DNA from 3 places in the Brevibacillus nigriterrae genome. Region 1 is predicted to be linked to each of the others. Evidence: riboswitches for the same ligand, from Rfam matches in the RefSeq annotation. Region 1 holds a riboswitch; each other region holds the start of a gene.

Region 1 (10,216 bases):
GGGAGAAGCAAGCGCTCAGTATCAGCAGGCACAAGCAGGATATAACACTGCCAATGTAAACCTGCAAGAAGCGGTGCTTTACTCGCCTTTTGACGGAATCGTGACTGAAAAGATGATTGACATTGGCGATATGGCGACCCCCGGCGTACCATTGGTTACGATTGAAAGGGCTCCCTATTCGCTTGAAATAGACGTAGATGAACGAAAGATCGGCACGGTAAAAGTGGGAGAGCAATTGCCAGTAACCATAGATGCTGTTCAATATAAAGGGAAAGGGAACGTACTGGAAATTACTCCGAGAATTGACCCTGCCAGTCGTAAATTTCGGATGAAAGTATCGTTGCCGACTGACTTGCAGGTAACGAGCGGGATGTACGGTCAGGCTACAATCCCGGGAAAAGCGGAGGACAGAATCATCCTGCCGCAAACGGCCATTCTTTATTGGTCTCAATTCACGGGTGTGTACGTTGTAGATGACAAGAACGTTGTACACCTAACCTTTGTCAATATTGCTCCGGTCGACGACAAACACGTGGAGGTACTAAGCGGTTTGCAAATCGGGGATCGAATTGTGGTCCATTCCCTTGAAAAGGTCCGGGATAAAGTGAAGGTGGTGGCACAAAAGTGACGGGGGAAAAACTAGGCATTGCCGGAAGAATTGCAAAGGCATTTATTAATTCAAAATTAACTCCGCTTCTGGTGGCTGCTATCCTTTTAATGGGGATCTTTGCTGTCCTCAATACACCTCGTGAGGAAGAACCGCAAATCTCTGTGCCGATGATGGATATTTACATACCATTTCCAGGTGCAACCGCAGAAGATGTAGAAAACCGGGTAACAAAGGTCATCGAAAAGAAACTGTGGGAAATAGACGGAATTGAATACATTTACTCATCTTCAAAACCAGGTATGTCCATGTTTATTGCAAGGTTCAAAGTCGGGAATGATCTGGATCAAAGTCTGGTACGTCTTTATAATATCCTGATGTCAAATGTTGATGAGCTTCCGCCAGGTGCATCCCAGCCACTCGTCAAGCCGGTAACAATCGATGATGTGCCGATTGTGTCATTGACTTTGTGGAGCGAGGAACTGGATGATTATTCTTTGAAACGCATTGCCACAGTGGTAGACGATGAGATAAACAAGATCGAAAATATCTCCAAAACCAATGTAATTGGCGGACGGGATCGGGAATTGCGGATACAGATCGATCCGAAGAGACTCTCAGCCAACCATCTGTCGCCACTAGCCATTGAAGAGACGGTGCAACAGGTAAATGCCTCGTTAGTATCGGGCACGTTTAGTCAAAACAACACGACCAGCCAGGTTAAAACCGGCATGTACCTGACAACAAAAGATCAGGTCGAAAATCTGATAGTCGGGATGTATCAAAACCGCCCTGTTTATATAAAAGACATCGCTCAGGTAATTGACGGGCCTACCGAAGTGAGTAATTATGTACTGTTTGGAACGGGCCCCCAAGCAAAGGAAAAGGGAATCGCACCACAATACCAATCGATCTATCCGGCGATTACCATTGCTGTCGCCAAAAAGCCGGGAACAAATGCAGTCGATCTCGCAGATCAAGTGATCAAGAAGGTAGAGGATTTAAAAGGGAAGCTCATCCCGGATCAAGTCCAGGTAACGGTAACTCGCAATTATGGGGAAACCGCAAAAGAGAAATCGGATGAGTTGATCAAACACCTGGCAATCGCTACCGTATCGGTCATATTACTGATCGGTGTATCTTTGGGACTGCGGGAGGCACTCGTTGTAGGTGTTGCCGTACCTGTGACACTGGCACTGGCGCTGTTTTTAAGCGAGATGTATGGATACACACTAAACCGGGTTACATTGTTCGCTCTCATTTTTGCTATTGGGATTCTCGTAGACGATGCGATCGTCGTCGTGGAAAACATTCATCGCTGGTTACAAAAGGGAACGCACAGCCCCATGCAGGCAGCGATTTTAGCGGTGGATGAGGTAGGGAACCCAACGATTCTTGCTACCTTTACAGTCATTGCTACGCTGATGCCGATGGCTTTTGTCGGTGGATTGATGGGGCCATATATGGCGCCGATTCCGATTAATGCTTCTGTTGCGATGTTCTTCTCGCTGCTGGTAGCCTTTGTGGTCACCCCCTGGTTTGCCTATCGATACTTGCCTAAATCTAAGCATAAAAATACCCCGGCGGGTAATGGCGAGGAGATCCATTACGAAAAGCTGAAAGGCATTTCCAGATGGTATGCCATTACGATCCAGCACATGCTCAGAGATGCCAAGAAACGCTATCTTTTCCTGGCAGGAGTTGTGGTCGTCCTTCTTGGGTCATTTTCGTTCTTCTATACCAAGGCCGTCCCGATGAAAATGATGCCGTTTGACAATAAGAGCGAAATTCAGGTTGTCATTGATATGCCGGAGGGATCAACACTTGAGGAAACAGCAAAGGCGACGAAGGCCGTTGGCGATTATGTGTCCTCTGTCAATGAGGTGACCGACTATGAAATGTATATCGGTACTGCCTCTCCGTTCAATTTCAACGGATTGGTCCGGCATTATTATCAGCGCAAAGGTGACAATGTTGCAGACATTCAGATTAACCTGGTGAATAAGCATTTGCGTGAAGATCAAAGCCACGACATCGCCAAGCGCATTCGCCCGGAGATACAAAAAATCGCAAGTGCTTATCAGGCAAATGTAAAAGTCGTAGAGGTTCCTCCAGGGCCGCCAGTTTTGTCTACCATTGTCCTGGAAATCTACGGAAATGACAAACAAGAACAGCAAATGGTAGCCAAGCAGGCAGAACAGATTTTCCGTGAGACAGAAGGGGTAGTCGATGTTGACACCTACCAGGAAGCGGAACAAACCGAGTATCGCTTTACCATTAATGACAAGGCGAGACTGAACGGAATCAATGAGCAATCCATTGTAAAAACATTACAAACCATGCTGGATGGCGCCCAAATTGGACTTCTGCATCCGGCACATGAGCTGAATCCTGTCGTTATTAACGTGCAACCGTCTAAAGGTGATCGTTCTGGAATTGACAAGCTGACCAGCATACAGATTCCTACACAAGCGGGAACACAAATTTCTCTCGGAGAGATTGTTCATGTGGAAAAAGGCAGTGTGGAGCCTACTCTTTACCGCAAAAATTTGCAGAGCGTCACGTATGTTGTAGCCGATGTGGCGGGATTTGAGGAAAGTCCTGCTTATGCAATGGCGAAAATGTGGGATCGCATTGGGGAGATCAAGCCCCCTTCAGGTGTAACCATTGAGCAAAATCTGATCAATCAGCCATGGCTGGAAGATGGCGTCAGTGTGAAATGGGATGGAGAATGGCAGATTACGTATGAAGTATTCCGTGATTTGGGGATTGCTTTTGCGATTGCCATGGTCGTCATGTATCTCTTGATTGTAGGATGGTTCCAATCCTTCATTACACCGCTCATCATTATGTCACCAATCCCGCTTACCTTGATCGGCGTGATCCCGGGCCACTGGATGTTTGGCGCCTTTTTCACAGCCACATCCATGATTGGAGTGATCGCACTCGCCGGGATTATTGTCCGCAACTCGATTCTCCTGGTGGAATTCACCATCCAGAGACGGGAAGAAGGTGCTTCGCTCACGTGGGCAGTCATTGAAGCCGGAATCGTTCGTGCAAAGCCGATCATTCTTACCGCCGCCGCTGTTGTCGTAGGCGCTGTGGTCATCCTGTTCGACCCGATTTTCCAAGGCTTAGCCATCGCTTTGATGTTTGGCACAATCGCATCTACATTATTAACCCTGTTCATCATACCGATCATCTATGCGATGGTCGAAACCAAGAGAGCAAAGCTGAAAAACAAGCATGTCAATATCCAATGTGCTGACGATGTGATCGGCATGGGAAGAGGAAAGGATGAGGTGGAATGTTTGTAACAAACGGGAAAGGAAATATCATTCGTCTATTGGCAGGAATCTTTATTTTGCTCAGTCTGGCTCTAGCACAATGGGTGAGTCCGTACTGGCTGCTCTTTACTGCCTTTGTAGGGGTAAATCTGATTATTTCTTCGCTTACCGGGTTTTGTTTGCTGGAGAAGATATTGGTGAAGCTGGGGGTGAAGGAACAAGGTAGTAGTTCTTGTGGATTATAGAGGATACTTGCTTGTATTGACGTGAATTTTATATAGGAAAAGGGAATTACTTATTCTTGCAGGGGATTGCTGTTACTGGGCGATCCTTTTTGTTTTACTGTGTGAATTGTGCCAAAAGAAGTAAGGAGGTGTTAACATAGTCACATCCTTATTGATAAAAAAGTATTAAAATGAAAATCGACAAAATAATGAATTTATCCTAAAAGTATGTCGAAATATATCTTTTCTGCTACTATAGTATTAATGCATTTCTACATAATTCCTTATTTTACTTTATTATCCGCAGCTTCGATAAAGGCAAACCCATTGAAAGGTGGGGACGCAAAGCCACGGGTCTAATGCTCTACTGAGCAATGACAGCCGGGTTACCAAGCATCCAGAATCAACGTAAATTCATTTGGTAACGAAGGCTATTTCTTTTTGAGGTAGCCTTTTTTTATTTGTCATTTAAAGGGGGATTACATGAAAGTTACGGTTTCATTTAGTAGAAAAAGCACCAAAAGACTAGCAGTTCATTTTATGAAAGGGGAATGTATCCATAAATGATAAAACTAGTTATTCACATTCTATCTGCGTTGGCCCTTACTTTTGCAACACTGTTTATTCCTGCTTCCGGGGTCTATGCAGAGGAAAATCAGACTGAGGAAGTTGTACCGAGTCTGCCTCCCGAATCGGAGCTGCCTGATCTTTCTCCTGCCCCTCCGACCTGGAAGCCATCCCAAAAAAGTAGTGATTCTACCACATCACAACCTAGCTTTCATCTAAAAGCGCCTAGCATCTGGGTGAGCAGGATGGATGAAACAAGCGTTACGTTGAATTGGACTCGTGGAGCATATTTCTATGAACTGCAAAAGTGGGATGAATCAAGTGAGACATGGGAAACCATTTATCGTGGAGAAGTGGCAAATTTTACACTTTTCGATGTACCAAGAGATTCCTTTACTTTTTTCAGAGTTGCTGGTTGGGATGGCACTTGGTCACCATGGAGTTTCCAGTCGGGTTATCTAGCAACCTATAATTATGCCCGCTACAGTGGAACACAGAATACGGTAGAGCTGAATGCAATGAGTGATAATAATGTGTTGACCACGTCGAGTGGAAGTAATTTTGCTTATGTAAAATGGATAAACGAGAATTGGGTATCCGTATATGCCAGTGACGAACCTGTTTTTACAGATTCCGATACCCAATCAAATGAGGAAAGTTACTATGCGATGTTTGCGAGAAACAGTGGGGAATGGCGAGCATTGAACGGGTATGGATTTATTCGAGCGAATACCCCGCCTGCTAAGCCGGAAAATCTGAAGGTTAACTTGACATCCTCTTCGATTGAGCTGACTTGGAGCCCAGTAAGTGGAGAACCTTTGGATGATCCTTCCATCACCTATCATGTTTATCTCAATGAAAAGCCAGTTGGAAAGACAAAAGAAACCTCCTATACCTTTTCTGACCTTAATCTGGACGATGAAAATATCGTTGGTGTTTTGGCAGAGAACAGTTTGTACGCCAAAAGCGATTTAAGTACGGTAACTGGCACCACTTCCAATCTGAAAAAATATGAATACATCTATGAAGGAAACCGTCTGAAAAGAATTGTGGAGGATGGGGTCGACATTGTTGTGTTTGAGTATGACGAAAACGGAAATCTGACTGTGAAAAAAATCTTAAAGTAGCTTTTATTGAGGTGATGAAATGAAGTTTGCCAAAATAGCAAAAATTCTATTGAGTGTGTCGTTGCTATCTGCAATCTGTATTCCCAATCAAATATTTGCAGATACCACAAAAATTCAAGTGAAACCCGCTGCGGAATCGACCTCGTTTGATGTGCAGATCAGCGGCGAAGAAGGAAAAAAGCTTTGGAAAATATCAGATATTACGATCACTGCTGATGCCCCGGAAAAAACAGAAACAAGTATTCAAATAGACGATGGAGCAATCACTCCTTTTTCAAACAGTTATTCATACTCAGATGAAGGAAAACATACAGCAACCGTCTATTTAAAAGATGAAGAGGGAAAAGAACTCGGACAAGTCTCCAAAAAAATTAAAATTGATAAGACCAAGCCTGAATTAAAGGTACAAACGACTGGATTGGAAGGAGAAAATGGATGGCTTCGGTCAGATGTTGAGGTCTCTGTTGGAGCAGAAGATTTGATTTCGAAATTGGCCCGAGTAGATTTCGGATTCGATACACGAGAGCTGGAAACGTATATCGAGCCATTTTGGGTAAGAGAAGAAGGGACTCACTATATTGCGGCTGAAGCCGAAGATAACGCAGGAAATGTTGAAAAATTAGAACATCCCTTTTACATAGATAAGACCAAACCGGTCATATCGAATGTGTACCTGCAAAGAGAGTATTTCTGGGGGCAAGAATTTCCGATACGCTTTCAGACCTTTGATGCCATCTCTGGAGTCAGTTCTATTACTGCTACTATCAACGGCAAGAATGTAACAAATGGAAGCAATTATTTATTTACTGAGCCAGGATGGCATACATACCGAATTGAGGTAAAGGATACAGCAGGCTGGGCAGCTGTCTATGAAACCAGGTTCGAGGTATATATTCCTGCAAGAATCACCTTTCATCCAGACAGTTTACAGCTAGATCATGGATCGGGAATGGCAACCAATTTCATCGAGCTGCCTGCACCGTTTGAACCAGAGAGGATCAACTTTTCTACCGTACAGACAAACTCACAGATCGTGCATGTTCAGGATCCTCAATATGGATATGTGAAGAATCCGATCGGTGATGAAGACGAAAACGGAATTCGAGATATGATGCTCAAGTACGAAAGAGAAACACTGGTACCTGTCATTGTTCCGTATGGAAATGGGGATGACAAGTGGAGTCCAACCGTGATCACGATGTATGGCGAGTGGGGCGATTACCACTTTAAGGGTTACGATGATTTCCGTGTTTTGAATTCGGGTTATGTTCCACCACCACCGGATGTCACTCCGCCAGGTATTTCAATGGAACCACCAGATAACTCGACCAATGTATCGGTTAATGTTACACCTATCCTGACCTTTACTGAACCTGTTTTATCCAGTGGTGGGACGGAATTAAGCGATGAAGCAGTGGAGGAGATCATTCGTTTTACCAATCAACAAGGTGAGGAAATCCCATTCACGGCGAATTGGATGAAAAACACACCTTCTATCCAGGTAAATCCCAATGTACAGCTAGTAGGGGACACCACTTATACAATTGAATTTGCAGGACAATCCGTAATGGATGCAGCGTACAATCCTTATCTTTCTGTAACGGAAGCGGTTTATAACCAGAATAATGAATTCCGATCAAATTTTACTACGGAAAGTTATTCAATCGTTTTCCTTCCACCGCTGCCCATTCCAGTAATTGAAATTGAGGTAATCGATGAGGAGCCACCTCCGCTACCTCCGCCAACAAAACCAAAGGATGATCCACCAACAGTTTCAGTGAAACCTAGAGTTTTACCTTTGCCAGATTTGCCACCTTCCCTTCTAAATGAATGGCAAGTGTATCTGAATAATACGGTAGCCAGAGAAATAAGCATGTCTTCTGATCAGAATGTAATATCCAACGGGGTTAATCGGGCCATTGAAACGCTGGAAGCCTATCTTTCCGCTGGAAATGAAACTAGTACACTCTCTGCTAGCAGATTAAAGAAGAAAAAAGAGAGTGCGGGAGAAAGCTCATTAAACAAATTCGACGTACTCGATCATACCGTTAACTCCGTGATGAAGGAAGTTACGACAAAACTGGAAAACGGCGAAATCAGTCCAGAACAGGCAGCACAATACACAAGTCATTTATTACATGCCGGTTACGGAACGCTTATTGAAAAATTACCGGATGATTCGTCAGATGAATTTGATCAGACGATTGATTCATTTAACGCGCTACTGGACCAGGTAGTCAGTAAAATACAAGTCTTTGAAATCCCGGAAGGTTTGGCAAACGAGCTAGATAATTCCATTCATGGGCTTATTGCCAAGCAAAACAATTATGAGGTAGCGAATAAGGCAAGTATTTCCGATCTCGCCCAAAAAGTGAAAGAGACCAAAAAGAATCTGAAATCGTTACAGGATAAGTTAAGTCATGAAGTTTCAGCTATCAATGTCCCTTATATCCTGCCAGTTTATCTAAATGATAAGGAAGATACACAAGTTACCATTCAGCCGAAAGCTGTGAAAAGCATGATAGAAGCTAATTTCTCATTATCCATAGAAAATGGGCAAAAAGCAGGAATCATCATTCCCGCAGAGTGGTTAGATGAGACGGGAGCGAAAAAGTTACAAATCTCACTTAAAAAATCGAAAGACAGTAAGAAAAAGAATAACGAAAAGAATGAACAAGCTTATCAATACGAGGTAAAGGTAAACGGTAAATCAGTAACAGAAGTTGAGGATCAGGTGATTATCAAGTTGCCAGTTTCCTCAAGTAATGAAAGCGACCTAAAAGTGTATTACTTTGATGAAGAAACAGAGGAATGGACAGTAGTTACCGATGAAAATGGAGAAGCCATAACAGTGAACCAAACACATGACTACGTCAGTTTCTCCAGCAAACATATCGGTCTATTTAAAATTTCGGAGTAATGTAGCAGATGGATAAAGAGCTCTGCCTATCATTCTTCTTGTGGTAGGCAGGGTACAAAAAACAAAATAATAGGGGTTTTAAGATGAAGAAGATCCTAATGTATATGTTAGTCTCCATCGTTTTATTGACCAGTGTTGTTCCTGGTAATGTTTCCGCTAGCAGTGATGCGAATAAACAAACGGCAGCCAATCAAACCAAAAAGCCGAAAGATCCGAAGAGTACCATTGAATGGATCGTAGATGAACTTCCAGTGGAAGAACAAGAAGAAGACACGAGTGTGAAACCGGTCTTTTCAGATGACGAAATCTTGCAGATGGAATGGGACCAACTTCCGGTTAAGAACGTCCTGAAAATCAACCAATTGTATGATCGGAAAACCATTCAGATTTCCTCTTATTTCTACACGAACTTGAGAAGACTTCTGTCTAAAGATGAGATTAACGAAACACTCAACTGGAATGATGAATATGTCATGGAACAGATTCGTCAATTGCCAAACAATCAGTTTAATCATTTAACGAAGTATACACCTGTCATTTCGTGGATGCATAAGAAATGGAAGGACAAAAAGGATAAACCAAATAAACCGGATAAACCAGGCAATAAGCAACAGTTGGATGCAAGAACACAGTCTGTTCAAAGATCAATCTCTGAGCCAACGGAAACAAAATACACCATGAAAGATATGGAGTATCAGTATTTCAAAAGTAAAACGCTCAACCCGGTGGACGATTTATATCGGGGGGCAAATGTGGTTGAAAATGATATAGAACTTGATGGAAAACATGGTATGGATTTTGTGTTGCAGCGAAGATATCATACCCTGGATAGTTTTGTGAATAAACCTGCTACAAGTGATGAAGGGTCAAATTTTACTTGGAACGCTGAATTACCAAGTGATGGCGGTGATCATGATTTTGCAATTGGTTGGGATTTTAATATACCATCCATTGTCATGTCAACGGCTACGGTAGATACTTACCGATCAGAGGGTTCTCCCAACATAACTCCCTATGATACGTACCATACATCTATAGATAGAGCGAGAAGATATACGTTTAATTTAGAAGATGGAACGTCTCTGGAGTGGAGAGATGGCAAGTTTGACATTCCTGGAAAATGGGTCAACTATCCATATGCAGGGTTAGAATTCGAGCACGATTGCAATAACTGTTCCGCTTTTTTGACCCTGAATGGAGTGAAGTATGAGTTCACGGATGGCTTCGGAGACCCTTCATATACTCAAAAAGTAATTAAAACAAATATGTACGGTGACACCATCACATATGAAATTCCACCAAGCTATGAATATACAAAACCGATTACGATTACAGACAGCGTAAAGCGTGTTATTAAATTGATACGAGATAAAGATGGAATCATTACGGACGTAAAAGTTTTTAAGGATTCGTCAAGTACAGTTCCAATAAAACATATTCATTATGGGTTAAATTATCAATCAGATGATGATTTAGGTGAATAC
Region 2 (10,216 bases), on a different contig from region 1:
TTGAGCGTGCACCTTGAACATAGCGACGAGCATGATCATAACAATCATCGCTGCGGCTACCGGAGTAAATACACCTGCAGCAAACATCAGCCCACCTACCAGCTCCAGTAATCCTGCAATGGCTGCCATCAATACACCTGGTTTCACGCCGATTGACTCCAGCCAGCCACCTGTTCCTTTGAGACCATACCCTCCGAACCATCCAAATAATTTCTGTGCTCCATGGCCTGCCATGATCAGACCTACGATCAAACGAATGACTAACAATCCAAGATTCATCATATTGCTCACGCTTCCTCTCCAAAAATTGTTTTTGATAAAGCTTAACTTACTTTATGTAAGTATAATACGGTACGTTACTTACATTTGTCAAGCCACTAATTTAAAATAACTAACTTGTCCTAAAAAACAAAGAAACCTCTTCGGAAAGCCCCGAAGAGGTCGGTATTGTTTCATTCTATTTTTTTAAGTATCTGGCAGCAAACTCGTTTGCCGGAATCGGTTTGCTGAAGAAATATCCCTGTGCTTCATCGCATCGATGCTGGATGAGGAATTTATACTGATTGCCCGTCTCCACGCCTTCTGCATTTACTTTTAAATTGAGGTTATGAGCCATAGATATGATGGTTGCTACAATGGCCGCATCGTTCTTATCAATCTCCAATTCTCGCAAAAACGACTGGTCTATCTTCAGCTTGTCGATGGGAAGTTTTTTGAGATAACTGAGAGAGCTATATCCTGTCCCAAAATCATCCATGCCGATTTTTACGCCCAGATCCTTCAGCTCTTTCAATGTCGTCATGGCATGTCCTACATCCATTGCCATGCTCTCTGTAATCTCCAGCTCCACCAGTTGTGGATCGCAGTTGGTTTCTTGCAGGACTCTTTTCACCGTGCTCACCAGATCGTGTTTGATGAACTGCCGCGAAGACAGGTTCACCGCGATCGTGAGGGGCTCGGAGATTCGCCCTGAATTCCACTCGACCATCTGTGTGCAAGCGGTTCGCATGACCCACTCGCCAATCGGGATGATTAAGCCTGTCTCCTCTGCAAGCGGTATAAACTGAGCCGGCGAAACAAGCCCCCACTTGGGATGATTCCAGCGAAGCAACGCTTCTGCCCCTACAACTTTTCCTGTTTTGACGTGGATTTGCGGTTGATAGTAAATCATAAATTCGTCGCGTTCCAACGCTCGATACAAATCATTTTCGAAGATGATTTTCTCATGCGCTTTTTCATTCATACTCTTCGTATAGAATTGAAAGCGGCTCCCCCTGTCCTTTACCCGATACATGGCCGTATCCGCATTTTTCAACAGCGTCTCTGTATCCTCTCCGTCGGTAGGATACATGGCAATTCCGATACTGCAGGAAATGTGGAACTCATATCCGTCGTAAATAACGGGGCTTTCCACACATTCAATGATTTGTTGGGCCAGATCACAAACTTCTTCCTCTGTTTTCACTCCGTACAGGAAAATAGCAAATTCATCTCCGCCAATACGAAACAGATCATCCATCGGTCGCAAGCAATTGGACATGCGCTTCGAAAGTGAAATCAGCAAATTATCTCCGTATTGATGCCCAAGCGAGTCATTCACTTTTTTGAATTGATCAAGGTCAATAAACATGATGGCAAAGGAAGAGTCTTTTTCACCGGAGGAAACAATGGCATCATCGATCGTATCTCGCAACGCTCTCCGGTTAGGCAATCGAGTCAACTCATCGTGATAGGCGAGGAAATTGATTCTTTCTTCAGCCAGTTTGTTCTCCGTTATATCCTTGAACATAGCGATGAATCCAACAATATTATTGCTTGCGTCCACCAGCTTTGAAGTAGACAGGCTTACCCATTTTTTGAAGCCATCTTTGGTAATCCGCTCGACTTCCAGACCAGTAAACTTTTTATTCTTGTTGATCACATCATCGAAAATCTTATCGAATTCCTCTGCTTGATCTTCTGGGATAATCGGGTACTGACGATTCATAATTTCGTGTTTTTTCCAACCAAAAATTTCTTCCGCTGCCGGATTCCACATGGTCACTTTCCGTGATTTGTCGAGTGTTACAATACCGATCGGCGACGCTTCGATTAATGACTTCAAGACATGGTTACTTTGCCAAAGCGAGTCCTCAATTCTCCTATGGATCGTAATATCAGAGAGAAGACCCACATAATTGGTGACTTTACCTTTTTCATTGTAATAAGCCCAGATGGTCAGGTACTCCAGATACAACTCTCCACTTTTCCGATTGTTCCAGATTTCACCTTCCCACCTGCCCGTGACTAACAGGCTGCTCCACATTTCTTCATAGAACTGCTTGTCATGTAAGCCAGACTTGAGCAACCGAGGATTCCGCCCGATCAGTTCTTCAAAGGAATAGCCAGTCACATATGTAAATGCATTGTTAACAAACTGGATTTCTCCCGTTTGATCTGTGATTATCAAACCCTCTGACAAATTCTCTACAATAAGACGATAAAAGTTTGCATCTCTTTCCATCTGCTGACATCCCCCGAGGTTGAAACGTTGAGTTCTACTGTTGCTCATAATACATGACTCTGTTGCAGCCTGCTTTTTTCGCTCGGTATAGAGCAAAGTCTGCCTGTTCAATGACAAGTTTGCTTTCTATACCAGGCTCAGGCTTGACCGTACTGATTCCCAAACTAATAGTAACGATATCACTAACTTTTGAACCTGCATGTGATATTTGTAATAATTCAATATTTGTTCTAATTTTTTCTGCGATCGAAAAAGCTGACCCCATATCGGTATCAGGAAGAATAACTGCGAACTCCTCGCCTCCGTATCTGGCAGCCAAATCATTCGGTCGATCCAGGGCTCCTTCGATTGATTGAGCGATTCGTTTCAGGCATTCATCTCCGCCCAAATGTCCATATTGATCGTTGAATAGCTTGAAATAATCAATATCCAGCATGATTAATGAAAGCTCTTTCGACTCTTTACGACACCGATTCCATTCTATATCCATTACTTCGTCAAAGTGCCTTCTGTTTGCAATCTCAGTCAAACCATCCAGCTTCGATAAACGTTGCAGCATCTGATTTGCTTCTTTCATCCTTGCATCTGCCATTTTCTTCTCCGTTATGTCTTCTGCCACACCAATGGCTCCAACAATCTGTTCTCTCACTTTTATTGGAACGGCGGTCACACCCAGTTCAACCACACGACCAGCCGCATGCATAATCCTAAGTTCAATATAGGTTGATGCTCCCTCAATTACTTCTGTAAAATTACATAACGCTTTTGCCTGATCATCAGGTACAATGATGTGTCTAGAAGAACGATAGAGCAGCTCTTCTTTCTGATAACCGGATATCTCTGATGCCATGTAATTTACATTAATGAAATTCCCTGTTTTGTCCAAAGCAAAACACACATTGGGATTATGATCAAACAATGATTTGTACCGTTGGTTGCTCTCTTCTAGTAATAGCTCCGTTTTTTTCCGTTCCGTAATATCACGGGCAACGCCAAGCAGAAAGGTAACTTCCCCTCGCTCATCCACAATGGGATGGATGGTATTTTCCACAAGGAGTTCGCCTCTGTGCAGAGTAACCACTTCTTCATACGTCACGATACTCCCGAACTCAACCGCCTGCTTGAATTTACTAAGGGTGAATGAAAGTTTTTCAGGTGTGAGCAACTCGCTCAGCTCTTTTCCTACCACCTGACTCTCTTCTTGTCTTGTAACTGTAAGGTAGGTTTGATTGACTGATCGACAAAAAAATTCAGATTGATTTTTGATTTCATAAAGTGAGATCAGATCGGATACCGAATGATAAATAAGGGCAAGCTGGTTCTTGATTTTTTGTGTCGTTTGAATTTTTTCGTCAATAGTCGTTGCCATCTGATTGAACGTCTGACAAAGTTCCTGCAATTCAATGACATCCCCAAACTTATGATGTTCTTCGATTATGTTCTGATAATTGCCCTTGCGCAGGTTTCTAACTCCATCAAGCAAAGACTGAATCGGCTCCGTGAGTTTGGATGATAATCGGATCATGAGAAAATGACCAACCAGCATCGTGAATAGCAGGATAAAAATCATCATTAGCGAAAAGGAACGAAACGGCGCCTCTACTTCTTCCTGATCAATTTCTGCTAAAATGATCCACTTTCCGTTATTCGTCCATTGATACGTTCCAATAACCTGATTACCACGATAATCCACATAGCCATCCAACTTGTGTTTTCCTGCAAGCGCGTTTTGAATGATCTCTGTATCTATTTGATAATTCAACTTTGCCGTATCGGGTATTTGTCCTTTTGAAATCAATTCTTGTGTAAACCTTGATTCCGTTAACATGATTCCTTCCCGATTCACAATGTAGGTTTCTCCCGAATTGCCAATCGTGAAGTTCTTCATTAATCGGTTGATCGTGGTTAGATCGACTGCACCAAAAACCACTCCATTGAATTGTTTGTCAGGGGTAAAAACGGGGGATGAGAAAATAATGCGAGGTTTCCCCGATGCTCTTCCTATCAGTACATCCGTGATAAAGCTGTTGCCTTTTTTGGCTTCTAGAAAATAGTCCCGATCCGATAGACTGATTCCCGGGGGAGAATTGGTGTCAACTTCGGTGAACCCGTCCTTGTTAATATAGACAAGTGAATCAAACTCACTCTGTTTTTTTACAAAGGAATCGAAATTCGCAAGCATCCTCTCCTTTTCCAATAAAACCGTTGCTGGCATGCTTGCAATGATGGCAACTTCTGCGGATCGTTGTTGAATCCACTTTTCTACGTACATCTTCTGATATTTTGTCGCTTCCTCCAGCCTTTTCATTGACTCTTCTTGGTGGTGATTACGTTCGATCAGAATGATAGGGATAAAAATTAATAGTCCAATGAGAATGATGAGAAAACTTACCCGAAACCGCAATTGCTGTTTAATTGATCGAATTTTGAACGCACTCATGATGTCTCTTTGAACCATTGTCAATAACCACCTTTATGTGCCTTAAAACAAGGAAGACCAGCATAAATACTGGTCGTAACCTACCATTCATACCATAAGATATTTATAACAATTCTAATAGGTAAAAAGAAGTGGTTCTTGATATCTATTTATAACATTTCGTTCACGATTGAAAAAATTTGGAATAGCTTGCCTGTCAGGTGCATATCGTAATAATAAAAAACGAATCAGAATTTTTTTTACAAAAAAAAGCAATTTTCCGATTTAGTTCTTTTATACCATATTAACATAGTGTATAATTGGTAACAAAGTCTTTACAATATCAATTCTTCGATAATGGCAAACCTCTTGAAAAAGAGGGACGCAAAGCTACGGGTCTAAGGGTGTATGATTTAATACCTATGATCGCCGGGTTTCCGAAAAGAATGGACCCATACCATGAGATGGCTATTCTTTCGACTGAATAGTCATTTTTCTATTTACCTGACTATATGGGGTGATGTAAAGAATGAAATACAGTGGAAGAATCACAATAACGGCATTGCTGTTCAGTTTTATCTGTATGAATGTACCCTTCTACTATCCCGATTTCAATGTGACCATTCTTTTAATCCATCTATTCTATCTAGCCATTTTCTGGGCTTTGGGCTGGAAATTTGATAAGACCATTTACATAGCTGAAAATGATGAATTGACCAGTGTCTATAATCGTCGGTATATCTCATCTACGATCGACAAACTGCTAAAGAAAATGATCCGCCATAATGAAAAGGTATGCGTGATTGTCGTGGATTTGAATAATTTCAAACTTTTGAACGATGAATTCGGGCATGTTTTTGGAGACTATGTATTGAAAAACGTGGCAACGATCCTGAAGCAAAGCGTGAAGAAGGGTGGATTGGTAGCACGCTGGGGCGGTGACGAATTTATCCTCATCTTGCCAAGAACCGAACTGGAAGAAGCGTTGGAGCTCAAATCAGTGATCCAGCTTCAGCTCCAGCAATTATCCAAATCGTATCGGGCAACTGTTTCTGCCTCCATCGGGATTTCTGTCTTCCCAAGCGACGCAACAACATTGGAAGATCTCATCCATGTTGCTGACTCTCATATGTACTCAGCAAAAAGAGAAAAAAAAGACCAGCCTGTATTTTCTTAATTAGACTACAATAAATAGTGGATAATTTGTTCAATTTATGAGCATATATCCACTATTTTTTATATGATAGATTCGATATTTAGACATTGAGAATATTGTTCAAAATGTATAAAATGTAAACATTAAGAGAACATATGTTTTTATTTGTGGAGGACGTAGCCCATAGCCAATAGCGTCTGTTCGACTGGTTGAATATCTTATTGAAGCTGCAAGCCGCCTAAGAATACAAACTATTTTTACGACCCACTCTGACTATGCCTTACTGCCTTTACCAGGAGAAGCTATATGGGCTTCATTAAACGGTAGGCTGACTCAAGGCAGGTTGAAAATTTCTTCGCTGAGAGAATTACGTCACACTCAGGAAACTCGATTGATTATTTATACTGAGGACGAATTTACCAAACTGTGGGTTGAATCTATGCTGAGATATTATGGTGCGGACCTGCAATCAATTGAAGTCCATTATATTGGTGGAGACGGAAACGCTGTCCAAATTAATAAATTTAACAATCAAAATCCGGGACGAAAGGCTCCTTCTATATGCTTGATTGACGGTGATTCCTCACAGTCTGAATCAGAAATAGAGAAGGTCTTCAGATTACCTGGCTACTTTCCAGAAGAGCATGTGTATGATTCAATTTATGATGCATTTTCAGAGGTTAGCGCTATGTTATGTATTGCATTGGGCTGGGACACAAGTAAACAGACCGAATTAAAAAGACAAATGGAGAGCGTAAAGACAACAAATAGGGGTTATCATTTATTGTTCAACCAGCTTGGCATGAAGCTAAGCCTAATCTGGGAAGAAACGGTGAGAACAGCATTTTTAAATGTATGGTGCCATCACTTTAGAGAAGAATTACATAAAACGCTTTATCCGGTAAATGATCTTCTGCCCATTACCGAAACAGTCTGAAACGTTAAAATAAGGACGGGATGCTGATAATCAATATCCCGTCCCTAAATAACAAATGGTGAATGACTGGCTTCTGATAGGGTATCTACCTTTTGATCAAAGAGTGGAAAATACGTTCATATCTGATCGACAACGTCATTTCATATTGGAATCCACAAACAAATCCGTATTTTGAGTGACATCGAAATTCCATACTATAGAACCGCACCACATATTCCGTGTGGTTTGTTTTTCACCCGTTGCCAGAAGATAATTCTAAAGAGCCGTTCAACTAGGGGTAGTACCAGCGAAGCTGACACCACCCGCAAAGTAGATGGTAATTAAATAGGAAATTCTCTTCTCCCCAGATCCTGCCACCAAAAATCTCGCTGTGGAGATAGCGGAATCTGATCCAGATAGATCGCTTCGCCGATTCTAGGAATATGGTATGGGATGCTTTGCTCTTCGGCTGCGGCCGATAACCTTCTTGGAGGTTCGTTCCAATCATGCAGCGCCAAAGTGAACCCCCCCCAGTGTACGGGCAGCAGAACTCCTCCCTGGACGTCACGATGCGCTTGTACCGTCTCCTCCGGAAGCATATGCACGCCGCTCCACCGCTTGTAATATTGCCCGCATTCTATATATTGCCCGCATTCCATAAAGGCCAGTTCGAACGGTCCGTGCTGACGACCTATTCGCTTAAAGTGAGGACCGTAACCTCCGTCCCCGCTGTAGAAGAGACTTCTCTTCTCTGTCTTGATTACCCACGAGCACCATAGGGTGGAATCCTGATCGAACAGCCCTCTTCCCGAGAAATGTCTCGCGGGCGTGCAAGTGAAGCGAATGCCCTGAACGATCCGTTCTTCTCCCCAGTCCAGCTCGATGACGGTATCGGGCGACGCTCCTCTTTTCCGGATTCGCTTGCCGACTCCGAGCGGAACGAGGAAAGTGCCAGTTTTCGGAATAAGCTTACGGATAGAGGAAGAATCCAGATGATCGTGGTGATCGTGAGACAGAACAACGAAATCGATCGGAGGAAGTTCCTCAATAGTAATTGGCAGCTTGACGCTGAATCTGCGATTGCGGGAGAAAGGAAGCGGCGACGGGTTCTTGCCAAGCATCGGATCAAGCAGGATCGTTTTGCCTCCAATCTGCAGCAAGGACGCCGAATGTCCGAACCAAAAGATCTTGTCTTTTCCGTCGCTTAGCGTGCCACGCTGAAGGGGGACGATAGGAAGCGGCTGCTTCGGCCTTCTCTGAGTCTTAGCGGATAGGAATTCACGAAGCATGGATACAATGTCTCCTGCCCTAAATTTCACGATCACTGGGATTTCGTTCTGGAATTTGCCGTTTTTGGCTCGCCTCGATCGATTCCAATCGTCCATCTGTTTACTCTCCTCATATTCATTCTGCGCGTCGGTAAACACAAGCTTTGAATAAACTTTTAACGACTTTCAGCCCTGGCGTCGTTTCATGTTTAATTTATTTCCGTATTTTGGTTATTGGCCATTGAAGGACATATGTTTCAAGCAATCCGAGCAATGAATTTTCTTGATGCGAAACGAGGTGTTTGAGCTCCTAAGTAATATTGGGGTGGGATATGAACACATATCAAAAATGCAAATTAACCTGGTAGAAGCACTGATCTAAATCCTCTTGTCCAATACCACATTTAATGTGAGATGACCTCCGTTCTCTTGGTTTCACCATTGACCTTTTGTCTTCGTTTATCCGAGAAGAAAGCGATGAATATGCTTGGAATAAGTAAGAAACTAACCAAATGAAAAGTTGAGCTAAATCCCTTTGCCATATCCGATCGTATTTCAGCATTGATACTTGGCCACAACTGTTTAATCTGTTCTCGATTATGATCAAAAGCTACTTTAATCGTTTCCTGCATTTGACTTGGTGCTTGAAGAAATGCTTCCTTTTCACGTTGATCGACCTGTTCCAAAACTTTCTCTAATGTCATCTTTTGCTGGGCGTTTCCTTCTTGTAGCGATTCATAGTTCATTGATTGAATACTTGTAATCATTCCGTCTTTCATAGACGCATCAAGTGCGGAAGCTTGAATCGTTTGTATAGCTTTGTCACGAGCAGTTGAAAGTTCGTTCTTCATATTACTGCTCAGTATCGTAGCTAATAGAGCGACACCGATTACCATCCCGAGTGTACGAGCCACATTGGTAACTCCTGAAACGATCCCAAGCTTGTCGGCAGGAATGTTGTTAACAGCTGAACCAAAAAGCGGCACAACCGATATACCAAGCCCTGCACCTAACAGAGAAAGTCGCCACACCGCGTCAAAGCGAGACGAATCCGCATCTAGGCTGCCAAATAAATAAACCGCTACAGTGATAATGGTCAAACCGATACTTGACAAAAAGCGACCACCTATTTTTTCAGAAACCGGCCCGGAAACTACCGAAAATACCGTTGCAGTCAAAGAGCTTGCAATGATCGTCATTCCCGCTTCAAGCACAGACATATTACGTAAACTTGTTAAGTAAAAGGCGATTAAAAAACTTCCAGCAGACGTTCCAATCGAAGTAAATAATAGTGCAGTGGAAGAAGTGGTAAAGGTTGAAATGCGTATCAATGACAAGGGGAGCATCGGATCTTTTGATCTTCTTTCAACAACTATAAACAATTTAATTGACAATAATGATCCTGCGAATAACGATAACACGTAGAAGGAACTCCAACCATAATCCGATGTCTCTATTAATCCTAAAGTGAAACAAAAAATGGCAACTGAAATCGTTAACATTCCTGCAATATCCATGTTTTTGCTAGCGGTTTTGTCGTAAGACTCTTTTATTAATATGTAAGAAACGATAAACGAAATGATAGCAATCGGAAGATTTACGAAATATACAGACTGCCAATTGAAGTACTCGGTCAAAATTCCTCCTAGTGCTGGCCCACTTGCACTAGCCACGCCTGCTATTGCTCCCCAGATCCCTAGAACAGCGCCATGTTTTTCTTTCGGAAAAAGTTGAATGGCAAGCGGAATGGTGACGGGTACAATAATGGCCGCACTTAAGCCTTGCAACACACGAAACAAAATGAGTAAATCAAGTGTTGATGCGATTCCGCACAAAAAAGAAGTTAACGTAAACAAAATTAGTCCAATGAGAAAAAGTTTTTTGCGACCAAATTGATCCGCTATGCGCGAAGCTGTTAACATCAATACCGCAAATGCTATATTGTATCCATTTA
Region 3 (10,216 bases), on a different contig from region 1:
TTGATATTCCTGCTTACGCAAATGATCAATCTATCCTACTTTTTTTCACGGTCATTCGCTCATGTTGAACTCTTGTCCAATGATTTGGCACGGCTGAATACTTCACTGGAAGAAAAGGTGAAAATTCGAACGGAGCAACTGGAGAAGATGAATTACTATCTGGAAAAGGTGAACCGGGACCTGTCTACGATGGAAGAGTCGCGTCGGAGACTTTTAAGTAATATTTCACATGAGCTGGGTACACCATTAACCTCGATCCAGGGGTATCTCAAGGCGATGCTTGACGAAGTGGTTCCCAGGGATGATCCAAAGTATCTGCAACTGATCCATGCCAAGACGGTCATCCTGCAGCGAATCATTCGGGATCTGTACGAGCTGACAAAACTGGAGTCAGGCCAAATCAGCTTTCATTTTCGAGAGGTATTGCTGGAGGAATTCGTGGAGCAGCTCTACGAGAAAAATGCAGTTGAAATTGAAAAGAAAGGCTTTCGATTTGAACTGCAACGTACGATTTCTTCTATAAATAATATGGTTCCAGTCGTCAAGATAGATCCGATACGAATTGAGCAGGTAGTCACGAATTTAGTCATGAATGCTTCCAAATTTACGCCTGGTGGAGGCACGATTCGGTTGTTGTTTGATGTTCAGACGAATACTGCCACGAATGGAGAAGTGATCATAGGTGTTCAGGACAATGGGATAGGGATCGCTGAAGAGGAAATGAAGTTTATTTTTGACCGATTTTACAAAGGAACAGGCTCCCGTAAGCTTGGCAGTGACGGTGTAGGACTCGGGCTTGCTATTTCAAAGGAAATCGTACAATGTCATGGGGGAACTATTGAGGCAATCAGTAAAGAGGGAGAAGGAAGTACTTTTCGTTTTACCCTGCCCGTCCAATTCGTGTCGATAACCGATGGTAAGGAGGTATCGTAGTGACAGAGGCCAAGGTTTTGATTGTTGAGGATGATCCAGATATTCGTGAACTCGTACGCTTATACTTGTTGAAAGAAAAGTTTCAGGTTTTCGAAGCGGGAAGTGGGAGTGAAGCGCTTCACTGCCAAGAGACTATTCAGCCTGATTTGCTTCTTCTTGATATTCTCTTGCCCGATATGGATGGATTTGAAGTTTGTATGAAAATTAGGGCAAAGTCAAATATCCCCATTATCTTTATGAGCTGCAAAATGGACACGCAGGATATTATTGCCGGGTTACAGCTTGGAGCTGATGATTATGTGACCAAGCCGTTTGATCCCGAGGTGCTGATTCACCGGGTCAAGGCTAAACTTCGCCGTTACCAAAGTCTAAATCAACCAGATCAGGTGGTTGGTATACAAGATGAGGAGAGTTCGCATGCAGCTCCAGCACAGCCGTTCATAGAGCCGTTGACGAAGCGAGAAATGGAGATTCTTTCTCTGATTGAGATTGGATTTACTAATCAGGAAATTGCCGCTCATTTCCATATCTCCGTAGGTACAGTGAAAGGATACAATAATCAGTTATTTGGTAAATTGCGGGTGCGCAACCGGACACAAGCCATCCTGCAAGCGAGGCAGTTAGGGTTGTTGGCAACTGCTGAAAAGAAAATGGGCAAACATTTTTCAAAAACCTAACTTTGGTTAGGTTCTTTTTTTGGATTAATTTGCTACATTGATTTCTGAGGATACTTGTAACCTTGTGAGGTGTTTCATTTTCGATGAAAGTTCCGACAATGCTTGTGTACTGTATTAAGTGTCAGCAACTGATTAAGCCTGAGTCAGCCAAAAGTATTTACAAGACAGCATTTTACAAAAGTGAATTTCCGTTAGCAGAATGTAGCGAATGTGTGACGAAGCAGACGAATTGATTTTTCGGGAGGTAGCATGTTGTTTATCAAGAAATGTTCTAACTGCAACCATAAGTCCTACAGCAGCTCAAATAAGGGAGATTGGGTTTGCCCTTATTGCCTAACGATGATTACACTTGAACAAGGAACAGAAAAAAATGATAAAATTGCTTTACCTAAATAAGAGCTACTCACCTCTAACCGAATGGAGTTAGAGGTTTTTTACTACCATTTGGCAATTCTGCTGAAATCTTTACCAACTGTCACCCGATATATGCCAGATAAGTCAGGACTTTTGGCCCTACTATCATTTGGGGCAGTGGGGTAAGACGATTCGCAAAAAAATAGGACGTTTCCCCTAAAAACCCAATTGGAAAATCTTTTACCCTTATCACCCCGCTTTTCCTGCTTTAGGATGGAATTAAGCCCAAGTGCTTTCAAACAAATTCATCCAACGAACAGGAGGGAAAGAAATGACGAAGAGAAATTGGCTTCTGAAAACAACACTTGCCGTCTTATTGAGTACATCCATGGTGGCGATTGGTGAACCGGGACAAGCTTCTGCTCTAACCATAACGCAAGGCAAACAGGTAATTAAAGCGGGTGAGAAGTACCTCGGTACTCCTTATAAATACGCATCCAGTCGTTATACCAAATCGACAATGGACTGTTCCGAATTCACAATGTGGGCTTATAAAGAGGGTGTGAACATTGACCTTGGCAAAGGTGGCGCTCGTTCACAATACAAAAAGGGAACTCGTATCAAGCGCAGTGAATTGCGTGTAGGCGATCTCGTATTCTTCTCCACAGGTGCTACCATGAAGTACGCCAAGGGCACGATTGAGCGAATCGGTCACGTAGGAATCTATGCAGGTAACAATAAAGTCCTCCATACATATGGGAAGGGCGGAGTAAGATACAGCAGCATGGCAGATGGTTGGTGGGACGACCATTATGAAGCAGCGGCTCGTTTTACGAAATAACAGAATATTCAGAAATATAAACAGGTAATAAGAAGCTAGTACCCTGATGATAGGGGTGCTAGCTTTTTTTACGTGAAAATTGAACTTTTTGTTTTTGCAAATTGTTACATAGAAACAGGATAGCAAGGGGGGAGTAGCAGATCCTTGCTTATCGGGACAGCACGTATGGACTGATCGACGTTAAAGGGGAGCATATTAAACCTTGACTTAAAGTTAACTTTAAGTAGTACGATACGTGTACTGACAAAAAGAGGTGAAATTCATGTACACCATAACAGAAATGGTCCAACAAGCGAGGATCGAGGCACATACGATCCGCTATTATGAAAAAATCGGGTTATTGCCACCTGCAAAACGAAGACATGGAAAAAACCGAATCTATACAGAAACGGATTTGCGTTTTCTCCAATTCATTTTGAGTTTGAAACAAACGGGAATGTCACTCGATGATATGAAGGAGTTCGTCAAGGAAGGGTGCATTCTGGAGAGAGAAATTCCTGAAGTTGCAGAGATTATCAAGGCACGTCGTAATATTTTAAATAAACACCTGGCGACTCTGGAAGATCAGTTTCGCCAGTTGGAGCAGATTATCGGGATGACCCGGGAAAAACTGGCTGCCTATGATACGTTACTTGAAGGGAGCCAAGAGAAATGAGTCCATCATTATTGTTTAAATTATTGGCATTTCCTGTATTTACGGGCGTAACCTTTCATATAGCGGCATATACGGTCAGCTATTTTACACCAACCGCGGCAGCAGGATGGAGATTTGCCTTGGCTGCGGCGATTCTGTTGCTGGTTCTGCGAAAAAGCGGATTTGACAGGCAAACGTGGAGAACAAACGGGTGGATGTATGTACTGCTGGGAGTTTTAGGGGTTTTCGGGTTCAACACGTTGTTTTTTATGGGGATGAAATATACGTCTCCCGTGAACGGCGCCCTGATCATGGCGACCAATCCGATTGTTACCATGCTGTTAGCCGCCAGCATTCTTCGCTCCCCTGTTAGAGGGAACCAAATCATAGGGTCGTGTCTGTCGTTTGCAGGTGTTTTTCTAGTAATCACGCAAGGTTCCTGGGAAGTTATTTCTCACTTCGAGTTTTCTCTCGGCGATGCGATCATTTTTCTCGGCAATCTGTGTTGGGCCTTGTATGGTGTTCTCGGAAAGCGCTACATACATAACAGTTCGTCACTGGAAACAACTACGTACACCATGGTCGTAGGGGCGTTGTTGTTGATTGGGGTTGCCACTTTTCGACTCATCAGGTGCCGATGGTAGAGATCCCTCTGCAGGTCTGGGGAGGCATTTTGTTTATGGCAGTATGCACCAGTGTGCTAGGGTATCTGTGGTGGAATCAGGCAATCGCTGTGATTGGTGCCAACCAAACAGCCATCTTTTTTAACCTCGTTCCCATCGTTGCTATGCTTGGCTCCATGGTTTTGGGCCAGGAGATCACGTTGATTCAGCTTGCAGGAGCCGTCACAGTAATTGGCGGGGTTTTAATCAGCTTGAGTGTGAAGCAATTTTCTCATTTTTACAAGGAGTTTGCAGCCAAGGAGCAGAACTAAATAGAACAAAGGAGGGGGATATGCATGAGTCCATTTGCCAATACGCCAAATCCGCCGTATTATGCGGTCATCTTTTCGTCGGTCCGTTCGGAAGGCGACAACGGGTATAGCGAAATGGGAGACCGCATGGTAGAGTTGGCGAAACAACAACCAGGGTTTCTCGGTGTTGAGAGTGTTCGAGATGCTTCCGGCTTCGGGATCACCGTCTCTTACTGGGAGTCAGAAGAAGCGATCAAGGCGTGGAAAGACAACGCTGAACATCGAGTCGCACAAGCAAAAGGCAAAGCTGAGTGGTATCAAAACTTTATTACACGAGTCTGTAAAGTGGAACGAGAGAATGATAGACTTCAAAAACCGATTCTTTAGGAATCGGTTTTATTATTGTGCAATTCAATCGCCCGGCGTAAGCGACAAATCCCTTCTTCGATCAACTGCTCATCCGCCCAGGAGTAAGTGAGTCGAACAAACCCTGATTCAGCACCAAACACGCTGCCCGGCGTAAACAGGACGCCTCCCTGAATCCCTCGGGCAAGCAGGAGCTCATCAGGAATCGGCTGATGGAGTTGACACCAGATATGATAACTTCCTTCGGGCTGGTTCCAGATCGCTTTGTCTGACAGATGCTTGGACAGCGCATGGAGTGTGGTATCACGCCTTCTGGTCAAATGGCCTCTGATTTGCAACGTTTGCTTTTCCCAGTGTCCTTTTGCCAGATAAGCAAAGAGCAATCGCTGGGCAATGGAGCTGGTTCCATAGTCCATCTGCTGCTTGGCATCAGACAGCCTCTCAATGACGGTTTTTGGGCCTGCAATCCAGCCAATGCGCAGACCGGGAGATACGGTTTTGGACAGCGAGCCGATATAGATGACGGAGCCATTCTTCTGGTCGATTGCTTTGAGTGGAACAGGAGGAATTTCGCTGTGATTCAGTGTAATGGTACCGAATGCATCATCCTCAACAATGGGGATACGCAGTTCCTCACAGATTCGCAGCAATTCCTTGCGACGGGATAAAGAGAGTGTTGTCCCGGTTGGATTGTGGTAGGTCGGGTTGGTGAAGATCATGCGAATCCTGTGTTTTTTGTACAACGCAACAATTTCATCGGGTTTGAGGCCCTCCTGATCAACAGGCAGACGGTGAAGCCGAAGTCCTGCTGAAACAAACAAGGGCAAGGAATAGGTGTACGAGGGGCATTCCATCGCAATGGCATCGCCAGGGTTCAGCAAGCATTGGGTAATGATATGAAGGGCTTGCTGTGCGCCTGATGTAACCATAATTTCTTCAGGTGTGATTGAGATAGAAAAGTGTTTTTTCAGATGAAGAGAAATCGCTTCCCTGAGATCAGGGTCTCCTTTTGGATGCAAATAGTTGAGCGATACTAAAGAAGTTTCTTCTCGAAGCAGACCCTCCAAAATGGATGCAGGCATCAGTGATGGGGCCAGCTCCGCTTTTGCTAAATTAATAATGGAGCGGTCCATGGCAGCTTCTCGCACCTGTTTGACTAAAGGCAATGCAGGCAGGAATGTCCCACCACTCGTGTAATGCTGCCAATTTGGAATATTGCGAGGCGCAACACCCCAGTGGTGATGAGTAACCCACGTTCCACTGCCCTGAGCGGAAGTGATCAGGCCGGTTGCACGCAATTCTTCATAGGCAGCCGTGACTGTGCTGCGGTTCACCTGAAGGGCTCCTGCAAGCTCTCGTTCCGTTGGCAAGAGAGCACCAGGAGCAAGCTCACCGCACATAATTTGCTCTTCATAAAAACGGGCAATTTGTTTATAAATCGGTTCATTCGCTGATTTATCCGGTTTCCACTGCATTGGTTTGGCCTCACTTCCACTTTAAATCAAAATTGGCTGGTTACGAGATGAGCCAATTGGTTGGAGACATAGATACTCTTTCACTTTACCATATAAGATAACCAATGGATGATAGGGAAGTGGAGAAGAATGGCTCACATGAGCAATGAAACAAAAGGAATGATCTACGGGTTACTCGGTGTAATTGGATTTAGCCTGACATTGCCCACGACCAAAATAGCAGTCTCCTTTTTTGACCCGATTGTTGTTGGCTTAGGCAGAGCGATTATCGCTGCCATTCTTGCTGCGATTCTTCTCTTGATCCGACGAGAGAGGATTCCTTCCGCAAAAGAGCTAAAAAGCTTAGGCATCGTATCGCTAGGCGTCATTGTCGGATTTCCCTTGTTGTCTGCCTGGGCAATGCAACGAGTTCCGGCTACGCATGGAGCGATTGTACTGGCACTCCTGCCATTGGCGACAGCAGGTGCAGCCACTTTTTTTGCAGGTGAGAGGCCATCTCGCAGCTTCTGGCTGGCAAGTGTCGTAGGAAGCTTGGCTGTACTGGCTTATGCCGTCTATTCGGGTGTGGGTCATCTCCAATTGGCTGATCTAGCCTTGGCAGGTGCGGTAGTGGCAGCCGCAATCGGTTATGCAGAAGGCGGTAAATTAGCCCGAACGATGGGGGGCTGGCAGGTCATCAGTTGGGCACTAGTCATTGCATGCCCGTTCCTGCTTATTCCGGTAGCCGTCCAGTTACCTGCTAACCTATGGCAGGCTCCCATGGACGTTTGGATCAGTTTTGGATATGTCAGTATCATTAGTCAGTTTGTCGGATTCTTTGCCTGGTATCGTGGCTTAGCTCTCGGAGGGGTGGCAAGGGTAAGTCAGACACAGTATCTGCAACCGTTTTTCACAATCGTTGGTTCGGCGATCATTCTGGGTGAAACAATCACATGGGTCTCGGTCGTTGCTGCAATGATTGTAATTTCGGCAGTTGCGAGGGGAAAGAATGCGCCTGTGAAAATAGCAACTCCAAGTCAAAAAGCCTCTGTAGGTTAACCTGCCTGCATAGGCTTTTTGACTTAATTGTTAATGTTGCCTCGAGAAAGGCGAATCATTGTTCACGAATATTTTACATATTCAGCCTTTTTTCGAATGTAATCGACATAAAAGTGATAAGTGTCACTGTGAAATGTTGTTAATTTTGTTACTATTCATTGAAATATTTCGAAGTTATCGAACAGGGCAAACATATCCGAAAGGTATGGACGCAAAGCTACGGATCTAAGGTTCTCATCGGACTAAGATAGCCGGGTTGCCGTTTACTTTACTGATGTAACAAAGAGGTAGATGGTGAAGGCTATAGGTGTATAGTCTTCTTTTTTTATGCTCGATTCCCTTCGAAACCAATAAATAGTAGAAAGAAGGAACCGTATGGCGGGAGAGAAAAACAGTCGTCTTATTCCATTCATCCTCTTGATTCTGATCTTGGCAATCGTTCAACCTGTTGCAGCAGCAGGCTCTACCAATGCGAGCAAACCTGTTGTGTACAGTGTCACAGATGTAATCAAAAAAATCTCTCCAAGCGTGGTAGCCATCATCGGAAAGCCCGAAGAAGATGGTATTCCGCAAACGAAAGACCGATTTAACCTGATGCACGGCACAGGCGTCATTATTAAGGCGGATGGCTGGATTGTTACCAATGCTCACGTGGTAAAAGAGATGAAGCAAATTATCGTAGTAACGGCCAATGGTACGCAATATCCTGGACAAGCCACTCATATTGATGAAGAAAGCGATTTGGCTCTTGTCAAAATAAACGCCAAAGCTCTACCGACAGCGACCTTGGCGCCCAAATTGAATGTACAAGTTGGCGAGACAGTTGTAGCCATCGGAACGCCGATTTCATTTACTCTGCGCAACTCCGCTACTGTTGGGGTGGTCAGTGGAGTGGATCGCTCTGCTTTTTCTACCTATCGTTTGCTTCAAACAGATGCTGCGATTAACCCGGGTAATAGTGGAGGCCCACTTGTTAATTTAAAAGGGGAAGTCGTTGGCATCAATTCGCTCAAATATGTGTCAGTCGGTATTGATAACCTTAGCTTCGCCATTCCATCCGATACCGTAAACTACGTCCTTTCCCATTTCTTTACCTATGGAAAAGTGAAAAGAGCGTACCTGGGAGCGGAACTGGAAGAGAGCTGGGCAGCAGTAGTTGGTTTGCCAACCAATGAACCGCTTACGGTCAGCTCGGTAGAACCGGGTTCTCCAGCAGATCAAGCTGGATTAAAACCGGGTGATCTGGTTTATTCCATCGACAAAATCAACATCACCACATTGGTTGATTTTAATGAACAACTGAAAAAGTACCTTCCGGGAAAAAAAGCCGTTTTGATGGTTCAATCAAATGGTGATCTTGTCCAGCGAACGGTTACTTTTGCAGAGTTTAATAAATAAAAATGGGGGAGCGAGAAATGAAGAAATTTTTATTATCGATGGTGAGTCTACTGCTCGTATTTTCGCTTACTGGTGGACTTGCATCGGCTGATTCCGTAACCATTAAAATAAAAACGGGCAGTAATTCAGTAACAATCAATGGGGTTCAATCAACTGTAGAAACACCCTATGTACAAAACGGGCTAGCAATGGTTCCGCTCAGTGTCATCACCAAAGCATTTGGAGCAACACTCTCCTTTGACTCCAAGACACAAACAGTCGGACTGGCTTATGGAAGCAAATCGATCCAGTTCAAGGCTGGCAGCAACAAGGCAAAAGTGAACGGGAAAGAAGTAACACTTCCTGTTGCACCGCAAATGAAAAACAACACATTGATGGTTCCATTGAAATTCGTAGCTGAAACATTGGGCGCAACGGTTTCCTATGACCAAAATACGAAAGAAATCGTGTTAACGGGGAACAGCGCAACTGCCACTACTCCTGGGAACGGCTTTAATGAAGATGTAGGAAAAACGAAAATTGGCGATAGCTACATTGGTTGGACCATGAGATATCCGTCAGGTCTTGTGAAGAATGACCAAAGCTTTAAAGGAGATTGGGTCAGCTTCAAGGATGCGAAGGACGAGTATGAGCTTCGTATTTTCATTGATGAAGAACAGCCAGAGAACTACTCAAATGACGGATTGGTGAAGGTGCTACTTGAGGGTATGGAAGGTACCATTCTCTCTAAAGGGTTCGTGAAAGAAGGCAACCTGCAGTATGCAAGGGCCGTAACCAAAGAACATGGGGATTCAATCACAGAACACCGTGCCTATCAGAATAAAGATCGAATTTTCTATATCATGCTTACCGTAAACAAAGAGGATAACTTTAAAAATCCATTGAAATACCGTGCTTATAAAGATTTGTTGGACAGTTTCACAGCTTCTTTTGACAAAAATGATAAAACTGTTAAAGATATTTCTGGTGTAAAGGATAATTACCGAACTTATATTGATGAGAACTATGGATTGACTGTCAAAATCCCAGCAAAATGGGAAAAAAATGATCTAGTAGATTATCATTTCTTCCAAAATGAAGACGGTACACAAGTAGTAAAAATTAAAACAACCTCCATAACCGAAAATGATACTTTGGACGAGTGGATCAAACGCCATGAGGAAAAATATCGAGATGCTTTTGTTGAAGAGTATTTGGAAGTTGGCAAGGAAATAAAAGATACAACTATCGCTGGCGTACCTGCCAAAGAACGTGATTATGAAATGGCAGATGGGGATCGATGGTACAATGAACATGACTTCTTCTTCTTCAAAGGTAAGTACAAATATTATATTGAAATCGGATATTATCGAGATGCTAATAAAGCAGAGATTGATGCTTTGATTCGTACGGTTCAACAATCCTTGAAGATCGATCCAGCAAAAATGAATCCGGCTCTTGGTTTCATCCAGGATGAGGACATGTACGACAAGACCAAAACAATAACCATCAAGAGTGACGAATTTAATTATTCGATTGAGATTCCTGAATACTGGAAGGAAAAGTCTGGTGAGGAAGGCAATCTAAGTTACCGATTTGCAGGTGGAG

What was found. Region 1 has a riboswitch for cyclic di-GMP ahead of ACPW7N_RS04195 (fibronectin type III domain-containing protein). Riboswitches for the same ligand answer to the same signal wherever they lie in the genome.
Region 2: another riboswitch for cyclic di-GMP. It lies ahead of ACPW7N_RS02540 (GGDEF domain-containing protein); the one in region 1 lies ahead of ACPW7N_RS04195 (fibronectin type III domain-containing protein).
Region 3: another riboswitch for cyclic di-GMP. It lies ahead of ACPW7N_RS10830 (S1C family serine protease); the one in region 1 lies ahead of ACPW7N_RS04195 (fibronectin type III domain-containing protein).

Annotation. Positions count from the first base shown of each region.
Region 1 is NZ_JBNCMT010000004.1:51,963-62,178, reverse strand. Features, by position in the region: gene ACPW7N_RS04210 (efflux RND transporter periplasmic adaptor subunit) at 1-628, shown strand, start outside; gene ACPW7N_RS04205 (efflux RND transporter permease subunit) at 625-3,924, shown strand; gene ACPW7N_RS04200 (YgaP family membrane protein) at 3,915-4,139, shown strand; cyclic di-GMP riboswitch class I at 4,426-4,512, shown strand; gene ACPW7N_RS04195 (fibronectin type III domain-containing protein) at 4,682-5,812, shown strand; gene ACPW7N_RS04190 (Ig-like domain-containing domain) at 5,832-8,732, shown strand; gene ACPW7N_RS04185 (RHS repeat domain-containing protein) at 8,984-10,216, shown strand, end outside.
Region 2 is NZ_JBNCMT010000002.1:162,631-172,846, forward strand. Features, by position in the region: gene ACPW7N_RS02525 (DoxX family protein) at 1-282, opposite strand, end outside; gene ACPW7N_RS02530 (sensor domain-containing protein) at 458-2,503, opposite strand; gene ACPW7N_RS02535 (diguanylate cyclase) at 2,538-4,961, opposite strand; cyclic di-GMP riboswitch class I at 5,272-5,364, shown strand; gene ACPW7N_RS02540 (GGDEF domain-containing protein) at 5,452-6,099, shown strand; gene ACPW7N_RS02545 (hypothetical protein) at 6,470-7,015, shown strand; gene ACPW7N_RS02550 (MBL fold metallo-hydrolase) at 7,336-8,379, opposite strand; gene ACPW7N_RS02555 (MFS transporter) at 8,667-10,216, opposite strand, start outside.
Region 3 is NZ_JBNCMT010000012.1:16,554-26,769, reverse strand. Features, by position in the region: gene ACPW7N_RS10870 (sensor histidine kinase) at 1-933, shown strand, start outside; gene ACPW7N_RS10865 (response regulator) at 933-1,610, shown strand; gene ACPW7N_RS10860 (C40 family peptidase) at 2,296-2,805, shown strand; gene ACPW7N_RS10855 (MerR family transcriptional regulator) at 3,068-3,460, shown strand; partial or broken gene ACPW7N_RS10850 (DMT family transporter) at 3,457-4,373, shown strand; gene ACPW7N_RS10845 (antibiotic biosynthesis monooxygenase family protein) at 4,398-4,739, shown strand; gene ACPW7N_RS10840 (aminotransferase-like domain-containing protein) at 4,736-6,193, opposite strand; gene ACPW7N_RS10835 (DMT family transporter) at 6,332-7,231, shown strand; cyclic di-GMP riboswitch class I at 7,407-7,495, shown strand; gene ACPW7N_RS10830 (S1C family serine protease) at 7,607-8,629, shown strand; gene ACPW7N_RS10825 (stalk domain-containing protein) at 8,647-10,216, shown strand, end outside.